One region of the Nonomuraea sp. NPDC052634 genome, then DNA from elsewhere that is predicted to be linked to it. Evidence: riboswitches for the same ligand, from Rfam matches in the RefSeq annotation. Region 1 holds a riboswitch; each other region holds the start of a gene.

Region 1 (4,572 bases):
GTCCCGCCGCATGAGCGCGCCGGACGACCGGCTGATCACCATGACGGGCGGCGGACAGGCCGGCTCCGCCCTGCGGTCGCGCTACTCGGGCGGCGCCTCGATCGGCGTCTCGCTGTGCTGCCTGAGCCGCTCCTGCATGCGCGGGGTGGAGGGCCGGCTCACCGGCACGCGCAGCCCGCTGCGGCCGGGTGGGCCGGGCCGGAGGACCGATTCGAGTCGCTGACCTGGGGATCTTTCACTCAGCATCACCCTGAGGTCAGGGGGCGCGGCGTCACTGAGCGGCGGCGCTCGGCGAGCCGTCCCCCGCACATGCGGAAGAGCGGTCCGCGTGCGCTCGGCTCGCGGTAACGCGCGTACGGATCACGCTGATATTCACCATCGAACGGATCGATTCCCGAAGATCGACGGCCGCCTGAGCCGTTGTTTCCCGAAGGGGGTGAGGCTCGCGAGACCGCTCAGGAGACACCGATCTGTAGCGCTTTATCGTCAGGGCGTCACATATTTCGGATCATGTCAATAGTGCTGGTCAAGTATGGAAGACGTCATTGCTTGACGACCTTTCCGAGATGCGTTTACGGTCTGCGAGGAGCAACCTGGGTCCGGTCGAGAGGCCCACGTTCTGCGCTGTTGGGGGGGAGGGCTCCCGATGGAAGTGCTCACTGAGGATGTTCAACTCAGCCACGCCGATCTCGCGTTGCTGGCGGAGCTGGCCAAAGGGGTCACGGTCGACAGGGTCGGCAGGCGGCTGGACATCAGCGGCCGCACCGTACGACGGCGGTTGCGGGTCATCTGCGACCGCATCGGCGTCGCCACGGCGATCGAGGCCGTGGCCTGGGCGGCCCGCCGCCAGCTGATCTAGCCGCGCCGATCAAGCCCGGCGGTCAGGGCCGGGCGACGGGCGCTCATTGGCGGCGGATCAGTCGGCGATGCGGACCGCGCCGGCGTAGGGCCTGTTCGCGATGGAGGCGATACGGACGACGTCGCCGGTGCGCGGGGCGTGGATCATCATGCCGCCGCCGAGGTAGATGCCCACGTGGTGCAGGTCGCTGTAGAAGAACACGAGGTCGCCGGCCCGCAGCTCAGAGCGGTCGATGTGCCGTCCGGCCGTCCACTGGCTGCCGGTGTAGTGCGGCAGCGAGATGCCGACCTGCTGGTAGGCCGCCATGACCAGGCCGCTGCAGTCATAGGAGTTGGGGCCGTCGGCGCCCCAGACGTACGGCTTGAGCTGCTGCGTCAGCGCCCACCTCGCGGCCTGGGCGGCCTTGCCGCTGCCCGGGATGGGCAGGTCGACGCGCTGGGCACGGGTGCCGGGCCGGCCCGCCTCGCCGAGCGCCCGGCGGAAGAGGTTGCTCTCGACCTTGGCGACCAGCTTGGTGATCTTGTCGCGCTTGGCGCCGAGGTCGGAGATCAGCTTCTGGACCTCGTCGATGCGGGTCTTGGCGCTCGCCCTGGCGCGCTCCGCGGCCTGCCGGGCCCTGGTGACCTGGTTGACGGCCTCGCCCTGCTGCTGCTCCAGCACGTACGTGGTGGCGGCGCGGTCGAGGAACGTGTCGGGGTCGTCGGAGGTGGCGAAGGCCAGGATGCGGCTGAGCCCGCCGGTGATGTAGGCGTTCTCGGCCAAGGCGGCCGCTTTGGCGCGCTTGGCGGCGAGATCGGCCTCACTGGCGGCCAGGGTCTTCTTCGCGGCCTCAGCGGCCCTCTTGGCGCTCTTGAGCTTCTCCCGCTGGCCGTTGTACTGCTCGGTCAGCTGCTCGATCTCGGTGTGCATCTTCTCGACCTGCTTGGCCAGGTCTTGAAGCGAGGGCTTGGGGTCGGCGGATGCCGAGCCGACGGGGGTCGCGGCCATGAACGCCGCGAGTGTGACACTTATTACACCGAGCAGGCGGGACCGCCGTGCGGCGCGTTTCGGAGGGCGGGCGTGCTTGCCCGCCGTCGTCCTCTCACGCTCGCGCGTACGCTTCACCAACCAGCTCCTTCCATCGGCGCCTGCCGGGTTAGCTGACGGGTTCGGGCCGGAGCAGCCCTACCGGTGGTGCGGATTCACCCCGGGTGGCGTTGGGGGCGCCACCGGCGGTTCCCCGGCTCCTCCCTGCGGAGGATTAGGCGTGTCGCCCGCGCGCGACACGCGGGGAACATCGTCGCTGGACACTAATGCACTCCGGGTTCGTGCTCAACCAGAACTGCCGACTCTGTTGAGGTTTCACAACCGAAGGGTCACAAGGTGATCTCGTGCCTGGCCGTACAGAACCGGTTTTATGCCGGATTTGGCGCAACTTCGGATGGGCTGCACGCCTGCTCGGAGCGCGTGCTCGGATGAGCACGAGTTGTTACAGCATGGGGCGAGACGTGGGAGTTACGGCCGAGCCGTAATGACATCTGTACCCTGGAGGGCCATGGAGCAGGTGGCCGAACTGACAGCAGCCGAGACCGCGGTGGTGGTCCGGCGTGCCCGCACACCCGATGTGCGGGCCATCAGGAGGCTTGTGGACACCTACGCGGGAGCGGGCCCGCGGCTCCTGAAGAAGGCCACCGTCACCCTGTACGAGGACGTACAGGAGTTCTGGGTGGCCGAACGGGGCGGGCAGGTCGTCGGCTGCGGCGCGCTCCACGTGCTCTGGGAGGACCTCGCCGAGGTCCGGACGGTGGCCGTGGATCCGGAGTGCCGGGGCATGGGCGTCGGCCGTCGGATCGTCTCGGCGCTCATACAGCAGGCGAAGGATCTGGGTCTGAGGCGTGTATTCTGTCTGACTTTTGAGGTCGACTTCTTCGCCCGGCTCGGCTTTCGCCAGATTCAGGGCACGCCGGTCTCACCCGAGGTGTACGCCGAACTGCTGGCCTCGTACGACGAGGGTGTGGCGGAGTTTCTCGATCTCGAACACGTCAAACCGAACACCCTGGGCAACACCCGCATGCTGCTCCATCTGACATCGGGTGACGCGGACCCTGACCATACGGAAAGGTGATTGTTGATACCTATGTCGATACGTTGGGCAGCACAGGCATGTGTCCTGACACGTGCCACATGCGCACTTGAAGCGAGGTGACACGGTGAGCACCGGACAGCCGCCGTATCCACAGGACGAATCCGGCGAGAATTCTGCACCCGGCACCCCTTACGGGCCGCAGAACGCGGGCCGCCACCCCGGCGCGCCCGACCCGGACGCGACTGTGGTCGGCTACCGGGCGGACGACGCCTACGGGCAGCAGCCCCAGTACGGACAACAGCAGTACGGCTATGGCCAGCAGCAGCCGTCCCAGCCGGGATACGGCCAGCAGCAGCCCCCCTATGGCCAGCAGCAACCCCCTTACGGCCAGCCGGGCTACGGCCAGCAGCCGCAGCCGGGCTACGGCCAGCAGGGCTACCCCCAGCAGGGCTACGACCCCCAGCAGCAGGCTTACGGGCAGCAGCCGCAGTCCCAGCCCGGCTACGGCCAGCAGGCCCCCTCCGGCCAGCAGGGCTACGACCAGCAGGCGCCGTACGGGCAGCAGCCCCAGTCGCAGCCGGGCTACGGCCAGCAGGGCTACGACGCCCAGCAGCAGTACGGCCAGCAGGGCTACGGCCAGCAGCCGCAGTCCCAGCCCGGCTATGGACAGCAGCCCCCGTCTCAGCCCGGGTACGGTCAGCAGCCGCAGTCCCAGCCTGGTTACGGTCAGGGCTACGACGCCCAGCAGCAGTACGGGCAGCAGCCCCAGTCGCAGCCCGGCTACGGTCAGCAGGGCTACGACGCCCAGCAGCAGTACGGCCAGCAGGGCTACGGGCAGCAGCAGCCGTCCCAGCCGGGCTACGCGCAGCCCGGGTACGGTCAGCAGGGCTACGACGCTCAGCAGCAGTACGGGCAGCAGGGCTACGGCCAGCCGCAGCCGTACGGGCAGCAGGGCTACGGGCAGCCCGGTTACGGTCAGCCCTACCGCCAGCCGATCGGGGTGCAGCCTCCGGGCGCGCCGGCGCCGCTGGCGGAGTGGTGGCAGCGACTGCTCGCCAGGCTCATCGACGGTGTGGTCTTCGGTGTCGTGATCGTCGTGGTGTCGCTGCTGCTGACGCCGCTGTATCCCTCGTACAGCTCGATCACGGGCGTCGCGAGCGGGCTGGCCTCGGCGCTGCTGTACACGGTGGTCTCCGCGGTCCTCATCACCTTGATCTACACCCTGTACGACTTCCAGCTGACCAGGATGAAGGGTCAGACGCTCGGCAAGATGGCGCTCGGCATCAAGGTCGTCCAGGTCGGCGGGCAGCTCCAGCCCGACGGCGTGCCGACCGGCCCCGCGCTCAAGCGCTCGGCGATGACGGTGGGCGGCTACATCTTCTACTGGGTGCCCTTCGTCGGATGGCTGATCACGCTGGTCGCCTACGGGCTCAACGGCGCGTCCCAGCTCTGGGACAAGCCGCTGCAGCAGACGTTCGCCGACAAGTTCGCCAAGACCGTGGTCGTCAAGGTCAGGTAGACCCCTCAGAAGTCCTCACAGGCGTCACAAGGGCCGGCTCCGCGCCGGCCCTTGTGTTATGTCCGCAGACCCCGGAGAAAATGGTGAGGGCCCCCCGTGCTCCGCGAAGACGTGAGGTGGGAGATATGG
Region 2 (4,572 bases), on a different contig from region 1:
GAGCGCGGTGCCGAGCACCACCGTACGCTCGGCCGGGCACTCGGCGCTCGGCGGCTGGGCGCGCAGCCAGGCGAACTCGTGGTGTACGAGGTGCACGCCGGCGCGGCGTACGGCCTCGGCAAGCGCGTCGTCCACGGGCAGCGCGGTGAAGATCGACACGTCGCTGAGGCGCAGCCGGACGGCCGCGGCCAGGCCGAGTGCCCTGCGCAGCGGCCCCGGCGCTGCGCGGGCGCGCAGCAGCGGCCGGAACGGGCCTCCGGCGAGCAGTTCGAGCAGCCGCAGCGTGGCCAGCCCGTCGTCGACCACCACGACGCGGCCCGGTCTGGACAGCAGCCAGCGCAGCTGCACCTTGCCGGAGAAGGCGTCGCCCACGGCCTGCACGTGGCGCGGCATGCGCTCACGCGGCTCGGCCAGCTCCAGGCCCTCGGGCAGCGCCATGGAGCGCAGCTCGCGCCTGGTCGCCTTGAGCGGGCGCAGGCCGGCGCGCGGCACGATGGCGGTGGCCGGGCCGAGCAGCCCGGCATGGTGGGCCTCGACGGCGCACAGCATCTGGAGCGGGGACTCCACCCAGGCCGACGCCTGTTCGACCACTCCTGCCCTCCCGGGTGATGGGCCGTTCACGACCGCTTCAAGCTAGCCCCACCGCCTTAAGCCGCCAGAAACGCGACGTGAACAATGGAGGGTATGAACTCGCTCATGCTCAACACGGACGGCGTGCAGATCCCGCAGCTCGGGTACGGCGTCTGGCAGGTACCGGCCGAAGAGGCCGAGCAGGCGGTCCTGACCGCGCTCAAGGCCGGCTACCGGCACATCGACACCGCCGCCGCCTACGGCAACGAGGAGGGCGTGGGACGCGCGGTGCGCGCCAGCGGGCTGCCCCGCGAGAAGGTGTTCGTGACCACGAAGCTGGCCAACGGCCAGCACCACCGCGCCGAGGCCGCCTTCGAGGAGTCGCTGGCCCGGCTCGGCCTCGACTACGTCGACCTTTACCTCATTCACTGGCCGATGCCCCAGCACGACAAGTACGTGCAGGCGTGGAAGGCCATGGAGAGGATCTACCGGGACGGCCGGGCCAAGGCCATCGGCGTGTCCAACTTCACGGTCGAGACGCTCACCCGGCTCATGAACGAGGCCGACATCGTCCCCTCGATCAACCAGATCGAGCTTCACCCGTACTTCCAGCAGCGCCAGATGCGGGAGTTCCACGAGGCCAACGGCATACTCACCGAGGCGTGGAGCCCGCTCGGCCAGGGCAGGGGGCTGCTCGACGACCCGGCGCTGCGGGTGCTGGCCGACAAGCACTGTAAGACGCCCGCGCAGATCGTGCTGCGCTGGCACCTCCAGATCGGCAACGTGGTGATCCCGAAGTCGATCACGCCGGCCAGGATCGCCGAGAACATCGACGTCTTCGACTTCTTCCTCGACGACGAGGACCTCGCGGCCATCAGTGCGATGAGCAGGGGGCAGCGACTCGGGCCCGACCCCGGCACATTCCACGGGGTGTGAATGTGACGGATGTGACTACCGGACATTTCTGATATTTCCGGCACCACCCGCCATTTAAGCGTTTTTACCTTCCGTATACGATCGCCGGCGTGCGAGATTTCACTTGGGGAATAGCCGCCACCGGCGGCATCGCCCGTACCGTGGGCAAGGTGATCGTGGCGGAACCCGGCATGCGGGTGGCCGCCGTCGGATCGAGAAGCCTGGACAGGGCGCAGGCCCTGGCGGCGGAGCTGGGCGCCGAGTCGGCGTACGGCTCCTACGAACAGCTGTGCGCGGACCCGGCGGTGGACGCCGTCTACGTCGCCACCCCGCACGCCCAGCACCTGCAGGTGGCCGAGGCCGCCATCGCGGCGGGCAAGGCGGTGCTGTGCGAGAAACCGCTGGCCGCGACCGTGGACGACGCCGAGAAGATGGTGCGCCTGGCCCGCGAGGCGGGGGTCTTCCTGATGGAAGCGATGTGGATGCGCTTCAACCCGCTCATCCAGCTGATCAAGGACGACCCGCGCTTCGGCGAGATCCGGTCGGTGCAGGCCAGCTTCGGCTTCGCCCACCCGTACGACCCCGCGCACCGGCTGTGGGCGCCGGAGCTGGGCGGCGGAGCCCTGCTCGATCTGGGGATCTACCCGTTCGGGCTGGCCCAGCTCCTGCTCGGCATGCCCACCGGCCTGCACGTCACCGGTAAGCTCGCCCCGAACGGCGTTGACGCGGAGGCGGCCGGCGTCTTGCTCTACCCCGGCGGCAAGCACGCTCTCGTGGCGACCTCATTGCTCGGGAATTACCCGAACCAGGCCAGCGTTGTGGGTACTCAGATGCGCGCGGACATCCAGGCGCCGTTCTGGGCACCGCAGCGGATCGTGCTCTCCGGGCCGTCGATGGAGCCGGAGGAGCACGTACTCAATCCGGCGGACAACGGTTACGCCGGAGAGCTCCGCGAAGTCCGCGCCGCCACGGCCGAAGGCAGGACCGAATCCTCGATCATGCCTCTTGACGAATCCCTTGCCATGATGGGGCTTCTGGCCGAGGCTCGCAGTCAGCTCGGCTGACTTTACTTTTATGGATTTGTAATCCTCTTGCCTCGTGTATTACCTTATGGGGCATCTTAAGGCATACGTCCGGTTTGTCCGGCTATGTCAGACCATCGCACGAAAGATCACAGGTTTGTCCTGTGACCGCTGAATCCGCCACGTGCGGAACCGGGGACCCACGTCCTTTGGGGTGAATCGGCACTTCGGTGCCGTAGGGCAGCTTCCACGCCCGAACCCGTCAGCTAACCCGGTAAGCGGCATGGAAGCAAGGAGTAATCCCCTCGATGGCCAAGCACCGTCTTACCGCTGTCTCGAAGAACACCATTGCCCGCGCCGTGCTCGGCGCCGGCGTCCTGGCCTCGGCCCTCGGCGTCCCCACCGCGGCCCACGCCGACACCTCGATCGCCGTCGCCGCGGCCACCGCCGCGAAGCACCCGGACACCGCCCGCTCCGCCCACAAGGCGGGCGAGCGGGACGAGACGAAGATCAACGTCACCGCCGACCAGGTGCTCGCGGTCGCCAGGTCACAGATCGGCACCTCCGAGAACGCCAAGGGCGGCGGCACCCCGTACCAGCAGTGGTACGCCAACTCCCAGCGCGCGGCCGAGACCGTCGCCCGCGACGGCGGCAGCCGTACCGCTTACCTGAACGCCGCCTGGTGCTCGATGTTCGTCTCCTGGGTCGGCGAGAAGACCGGCGCCCGCCCGCAGGTCGGCTGGGACGCCTGGACCGTCGCCCACGCCAAGTGGTTCGCCGCCAACAAGCGCTTCGGCCACGAGGCCAAGCCCGGCGCCGTGGTGTTCTTCTCCTGGAAGGGCGGCAAGGCGCTGAAGGACATCCAGCACGTCGGCTTCGTCGTCAAGGACAACCGCGACGGCACCATCACCACCATCGAGGGCAACACCGGCAACGGCAAGGTCGAGGAGCGGGTCCGGCCCAAGTCGCAGGTCGTCGGCTACGGCTACCCCGAGTACGCCTCCTGACGCACTCCCACCGGCGGGTGCTCCCACCTTCTTCGTGACGGCAGAACGCGTGCCCCATCACCGGGGTGCGCGTTTCGTCATGCAGGGCTCTCGAACGCCCGGCGCTGGACGGCGTCAAGCTCGGCGTAGAGCCCCGGGACCGCGACGAGGTCGTCATGCGTGCCGCACTGCACGATCCGGCCGCCGTCGAGTACGACGATGAGGTCCGCCATCCGCACCGTCGGGAAGCGGTGGGTGATCAGCAGCGTGACGGCTCCTGGATGGCACTTCGCCGCCTCGGCGTACCGGGCGAAGACCGCGCTCTCGGACGGGGCGTCCAGCGCGGCGGTCGGCGACCGCGGACGTGGCCGTCTCCGACAAGCTCAGCTCCAGGCGGGCGGTCTCGGCGGTCTGCTCAGTGGCGGCGTCGATGCGTGCGGCGGCGCGGCCGCGTACCAGCAGCGAGGGCAGCACGGCCGCTCCGAGCAGCAGCGGAAGCAGCGGATGCACGGCGGCGAGCAGCGCCACGCCCAGCCCGATCCGCACGGCGTGCTCGGCCACCAGGGCGAGCGCCCACACCGCGAAGTACAGGTCCCTGCTCTCCCGCAATCAATCCAATGTGATCACATCGGTGTGCTACACCCGGGACGGCGACCCGGCACGGTTGGGCCGGTCAATCCGGTGTGATCACATTGGACATCACCTGGGCTTACGATGCTTCGGTGATCCATGGTGAGCGGCCGTCGCACGACGAGCTGGTGTCGATGCTGGGAGTGCCCATCACGGTCGAGGACGCCCGCGCCCGCTGGGGCGGGCTCATCGAGGAGGCGAAGAGCGGCCGGACCGTCATGATCATCCGCGAGCGCTGGGAGTGGGCCGCGCTCGTGCCGCTGTCCAAGGTGGGCGGGGTGCTGACCGGCCTGCCGCTCGTGGGGCTGTCCACCGCGCGGTCCAAGCTGGGCGACCTCGTCCGCCAGGTCGCCGACCCGTACAGCGAGCCGGTGGTGCTCGGACGGCACCGCAAGCCCGTCGCCGGCCTGGTCGGCGCGCACGTCCTGCTCGGCAAGGAGGGCCCCGAA
Region 3 (4,572 bases), on a different contig from region 1:
GAGCTGGCGCGATATCGACCCGACGCTGACGCCCCTCCAGATCGAGGACCGCGTCGCCATCAGATTGGCCCGCCAGAAACGCTTCTTGCCCCCTGAATCCGCACAAATCTGGATAATTATGGACGAATCTATCCTTTTGCGGACCGTTGGCGGGCCGGAGGTGATGGCCGAGCAGCTGCGGCAGCTTGTTGACTTCTCGCTACTGCCCAATGTGAAGCTTCAGGTTGCGCCGCTCAGTCGCCCTCGGGGGGTGTTCGAGGAATCCTTCACGCTGCTCAACTTGGATCGCAACAACCCGTTGGAGCAGTGCCTGGTCTATATCGACCACAATCTCACCAGCCAGTTTCTGCTGGACGAGCAGCGCTCGGTCTACTTCGAGAAGATGTTCGACCACTTCCGTGAGCTGGCACTGGATCCCGAGGAGAGCCGTCAGGCCATCCATAAAGAATTGGAGAAGTTGCAGGTGTGACGCCTGAGGCGGTGAGGCGGCAGGCTATATTCCCCGCATGCAAGATCAGTGGACGCGCTCCAGCTTCTGCGGGCACAACGGCAACTGCGTTGAGGTTCGCCGGCTGGATGACGATATGGTCGCCATTCGCGACAGCAAGAACCCTGGCCAGCAGCCTCTCGTGGTGACGGCCAGCGCGTACCGCCAGTTCATCGAGAGGGTGAAGCGCGGAGACGCTTGAAGCGTCCACCGGCAGTACTGACGACCTTGGCCGCTTGCGCAGCCGGTCCCCGGGCGAGGGGGCCGGCTGCTTGACGTTGTGCCCCAGCCCGGCGGCCGGGCCCAGCCGCCCGGCTCCGGGAGCCGGGTCCGGGAACTGTGCCCGGCGGGTGGGCCTACGTGAGGGCCAAACCGCCGTCTACGGCGATGATCTGGCCGGTGATCCAGGCGGCGTTCGGGGCGGCGAGGTGCACGATCCAGGCGGCCACCTCTTCGGGCGTGCCGCGGCGGCCGAGGGGGATGCGGGCGGCCTCGTCCTTCTTGATCTGCTCGACGACTTCGGCGGGCAGTCCGGCGGCGCTCAGCGCCTCGCTCTCCGTGGGGCCGGGGGCGACGGCGTTCACGCGGATGCCGTCGGCGGCCAGCTCCAGGGCCCAGCTCCGGGTGAGCTGCTCGATCGCGGCCTTCGAGGCGGCGTAGTGGGCGGCGCCCGGCAGGGGGCGGTGGCCGTACGTGCTGGAGACGTTGACGATCGTGCCCCGGGTGTCGCGCAGGTGCGGCAGGGCGGCGTGGGCGAGCAGGCTGGGCGCGGTGACGTTCAGCGCGAACAGGGCGGTGACGCGGTCGGCGTCGGTGTCGGCCAGCGGCATGATCGCCGTGCCTCCGGCGTTGTTGACCAGTATGTCGAGGCGGCCCCAGCGGCCGATCGCCGCGTCCACCACGGCCTGCGGCGCGCCGGCGGCGGTGATGTCGGCGGGCAGGACGGCGATGCCGGGGTGCCGGGCGGCGGTCTCCTCCAGGGGGCCGGGGCGGCGGCCGGCGGCGAGCACGTGCGCGCCCGCCTCAGCCAGGGCGATCGCGGTGGCCCGGCCGATGCCTGAGCCGGCGCCGGTGACGATCGCCACCCGGGCGTCGAGTTGAGTGGTCATGTGCTCGTTCCTTCGTTCGTTGTCAGTGGGTCTTATGGCCGTCATGCCGCCTGCTGCATGAGCACGCTGGGACTTTGCCGCCGCGAGGGGTTAGCGCCGGGCGCGGAGGGGAGGGTGGCGTGGACCGTTCCGAGGAGGCGCGTCATGAGGGTCGTGGTGGTCGGTGGGACCGGCCTGATCGGATCGAAGCTGGTGAACAGGCTGTCGCGGGACGGCCACGAGGCGCTGGCGGCCTCGCCGCGCACCGGGGTGAACACGCTCACCGGCGAAGGGCTGGCCGAGGCGCTGGAAGGGGCGGAGGTGGTGGTCGACGTGTCGAACGCGCCGTCGTTCGAACCGGCCGCCGTGCTCGGCTTCTTCGAAACCTCCACGGGCAACCTGCTCGCCGCCGAGTCGGAGGCGGGGGTCGGGCACCACGTCGCGCTGTCCATCGTCGGTACCGAACGCTCACCGGACAACGGCTATTTCCGGGCCAAGGTCGCCCAGGAGCGGCTGATCGAGAAGTCGGGCGTCCCGTTCTCGCTGGTGCACGCGACGCAGTTCTTCGAGTTCGTGAAGGGGATCGCCGACGAGGCCGACGATGGGGGAGTGGTGCGGATCGCGCCGGTGCTGTTCCAGCCGATCGCCGGGGACGACGTGGCGGCGGTGCTGTGCGAGGTCGCGGAGGGGCCGCCGCTCAACGGCCGGATGGAGATCGCCGGGCCGGAGCGGGTCAGGATGGACGAGTTCTTCCGCGAGGCGCTGGCCGCCCTGGGCGACCCGCGCGAGGTGGTCGCCGATCCGGACGCTCGCTACTTCGGCAGTGAGCTTGCCGAGCACTCGCTCGTTCCGCTGGGTGAGGCACGGCTCGGCGGGATCCGGTACGGGGATTGGGTCGCCGCCGCTGCCGCCACCTGACGGCCCCCGGATCGTTCACACAGGCCACGAGGAGGCCGCCCGTCTGCGTGCAGAAGCCGCGCGACGGTCCTGTCGTGCAACAGGACCGTCGCGCGGCTTCATGGGCGGGCCCGGCGCGCGGGTCGAGCCCTGGGAGGGTTTCCGCGCCGGGCGTTCAGCGGACCGGCGGGGGAGGGGGTCCGTGTCAGGCGGACTTGCGGCCGAGGGCGCGGAGCTGGTCGGGCGTCAGCGAAGAGACGTTCTGGTCGATCGGCGTTTCGGTGTACTGGTGGATCGTCCAGGTCTTCCAGTCGGCCGGCGGGGTGACCGCGCCCTTGGCCCGGCTGTAGTGGGCGACCCACAGCGGGTACTGCGACAGGCCGTGGCCATAGGTGTTGGCGAAGTTCCAGCCGCTGTAGAAGATCGGCTTGACGCCGGTCTGCTTCTCCACGTACGACAGCCACGCCTTGGCCCAGGCGTTGACCTCTCCGACGGACTTGCCGTCAGTGGTCTCCAGGTCCAGGACCAGAAGGTCGCCAGGCTTGGCGGGCTGGGAGTTCACCGTGGCCAGGAAGTGGTTGGCGTCTGCGATGGGGTCGTTGGCGGGGTGGCCGTAGTGGTACGCGCCGCGCACGATGCCCTTGCTGCCGAGCTCACGCCAGTGCCTGGCGAAGGAGGAGTCGACGAAGTCGGTGCCCTCCGTGGCCTTGATGATGCCGAACTGCGCGGAGCTGGAGCTCCAGTCGTACTGCGGCTCGTAGTGGGAGATGTCGAGACCGTAGGTCAGGGAGCCAGCCTGGTGCTGGGAGGTGTGCTGCGTGGCCTCGTGCGGGGCACCGTGGTCGGCGGTGGAGGCGTGGGCGGTGCCGGTGACGGCGGTGACGGCGGCGAGCACGGCTCCGCCGAGCGCCAGTCCGAGGCGCTTGCGGTTGTCGGCAAGCTTGGGCATGCGGGGTTGACTCCTTGCTTCCATGCCGCCTACCGGGTTAGCTGACGGGTTCGGGACTGGAAGTGCCCTACGGACGCCGCCAGGGGCGGGCGTCCGATTCACCCCGGAAAGGTGGGTCCCCGGTTCCGCGAGAACGCGGATTCGGCGGCCGCACGCCATCGGGAAGGCGTACGGTCCGGTCAAAGATGCGAGGTAACGCGTGGGCGTCCCTCGACCCGCAAAAGTACATAGTTAGCAAAAGTATCCGCAAGCATCCTAAAGGGATTACCTTCGCATTGCGCGAGTTACCCGCCCGTAAGCCCCATGTCGCCGGGGTTTCTGAACAGGTAAAGTTTTTCGCTCTGCTCAGTCCAGGTCCAGCGTCCTGGCCGTCCTGCCGGCCGTCTCCCGCGCCGGCCCGGGCTGGTCGGACAGCACGGTCCCGTACGTCGGAACAAGCTCGCGCAAAGCGGGCCGCCAGCCCGGCAGCCGGTCGGGGAAGGCGCGTTCGAGCACGTCCAGCATGATCGCCACGGACGCGGACGCGCCCGGGGATGCGCCGAGCAGGGCGGCCAGCCCGCCGTACGCCGACGTCACCACCTCGGTGCCGAACCCGGCGATCGACCCGCGCCCGTGCACCGGCTTGACCACCTGCACCCGCTGGCCCGCGGTGATCGGCTCCCAGTCGCCCGCCCGCGCCTGCGGGACGAACCCGCGCAGCGCTCGCAGCCGGTCGCGGCCGGTCTGTGCGAGCTGCCCCACGAGGTAGCGCAGCATGTCGCGCTCGGCGTGGGCGGCGCCGAGCAGCGTGGGCAGGTTGCCGGGGGTGATGGAGCCCGGCAGGTCGGTGAGGCGGCCGCGCTTGAGGAAGCGGGGCGAGAACTAGTCGCGTTCGCCCGCCAGGTCGCGCACCCGCAGCCGCCACGACCTGCGGTCACGGGAGAGCGAGCGCACCTCGTGCCCGGTCCGCACCTCGACACCGTCGCGTTCGAGTGCCGCGAACAGCCGCCTGGTCAGCACGCCGTAGTCGACGTCGGTGCCGCCGCGCGAGCGGCACAGCGCCACCTCCTCGCCCGCGGGGCGGCCGGCGAACATCAGCGGCAGCAGCTCCGCCATGGCGTCGCGGTCGCGTACGAGCTCCAGGCCCTCGAAGAGCGGGTGCCCGCGCAGCG

What was found. A riboswitch is a leader RNA that binds a small molecule or an ion and turns the genes downstream of it on or off. The one in region 1 is predicted to bind cyclic di-AMP.
Region 2: linked by a shared signal. The riboswitch ahead of AB0K67_RS06725 (CHAP domain-containing protein) and the one ahead of AB0K67_RS23775 (C40 family peptidase) in region 1 are both predicted to bind cyclic di-AMP.
Region 3: linked by a shared signal. The riboswitch ahead of AB0K67_RS25960 (GH25 family lysozyme) and the one ahead of AB0K67_RS23775 (C40 family peptidase) in region 1 are both predicted to bind cyclic di-AMP.

What each region holds. Positions count from the first base shown of each region.
Region 1 covers NZ_JBFATY010000005.1:291,289-295,860, reverse strand. Annotated here, with positions in the region: gene AB0K67_RS23785 (hypothetical protein) at 11-223, shown strand; gene AB0K67_RS23780 (LuxR C-terminal-related transcriptional regulator) at 647-859, shown strand; gene AB0K67_RS23775 (C40 family peptidase) at 917-1,846, opposite strand; cyclic di-AMP (ydaO/yuaA leader) riboswitch at 1,969-2,116, opposite strand; gene AB0K67_RS23770 (amino-acid N-acetyltransferase) at 2,394-2,963, shown strand; gene AB0K67_RS23765 (RDD family protein) at 3,049-4,443, shown strand; gene AB0K67_RS23760 (RDD family protein) at 4,569-4,572, shown strand, end outside.
Region 2 covers NZ_JBFATY010000001.1:1,472,904-1,477,475, forward strand. Annotated here, with positions in the region: gene AB0K67_RS06710 (hypothetical protein) at 1-591, opposite strand, end outside; gene AB0K67_RS06715 (aldo/keto reductase) at 685-1,506, shown strand; gene AB0K67_RS06720 (Gfo/Idh/MocA family oxidoreductase) at 1,596-2,549, shown strand; cyclic di-AMP (ydaO/yuaA leader) riboswitch at 2,667-2,803, shown strand; gene AB0K67_RS06725 (CHAP domain-containing protein) at 2,816-3,514, shown strand; gene AB0K67_RS06730 (hypothetical protein) at 3,668-4,102, opposite strand; gene AB0K67_RS06735 (hypothetical protein) at 4,216-4,572, shown strand, end outside.
Region 3 covers NZ_JBFATY010000006.1:142,772-147,343, reverse strand. Annotated here, with positions in the region: gene AB0K67_RS25980 (helix-turn-helix transcriptional regulator) at 1-469, shown strand, start outside; gene AB0K67_RS25975 (DUF397 domain-containing protein) at 507-689, shown strand; gene AB0K67_RS25970 (SDR family oxidoreductase) at 844-1,596, opposite strand; gene AB0K67_RS25965 (SDR family oxidoreductase) at 1,741-2,493, shown strand; gene AB0K67_RS25960 (GH25 family lysozyme) at 2,678-3,421, opposite strand; cyclic di-AMP (ydaO/yuaA leader) riboswitch at 3,433-3,578, opposite strand; partial or broken gene AB0K67_RS25955 (malate:quinone oxidoreductase) at 3,767-4,270, opposite strand; gene AB0K67_RS25950 (FAD-dependent oxidoreductase) at 4,283-4,572, opposite strand, start outside.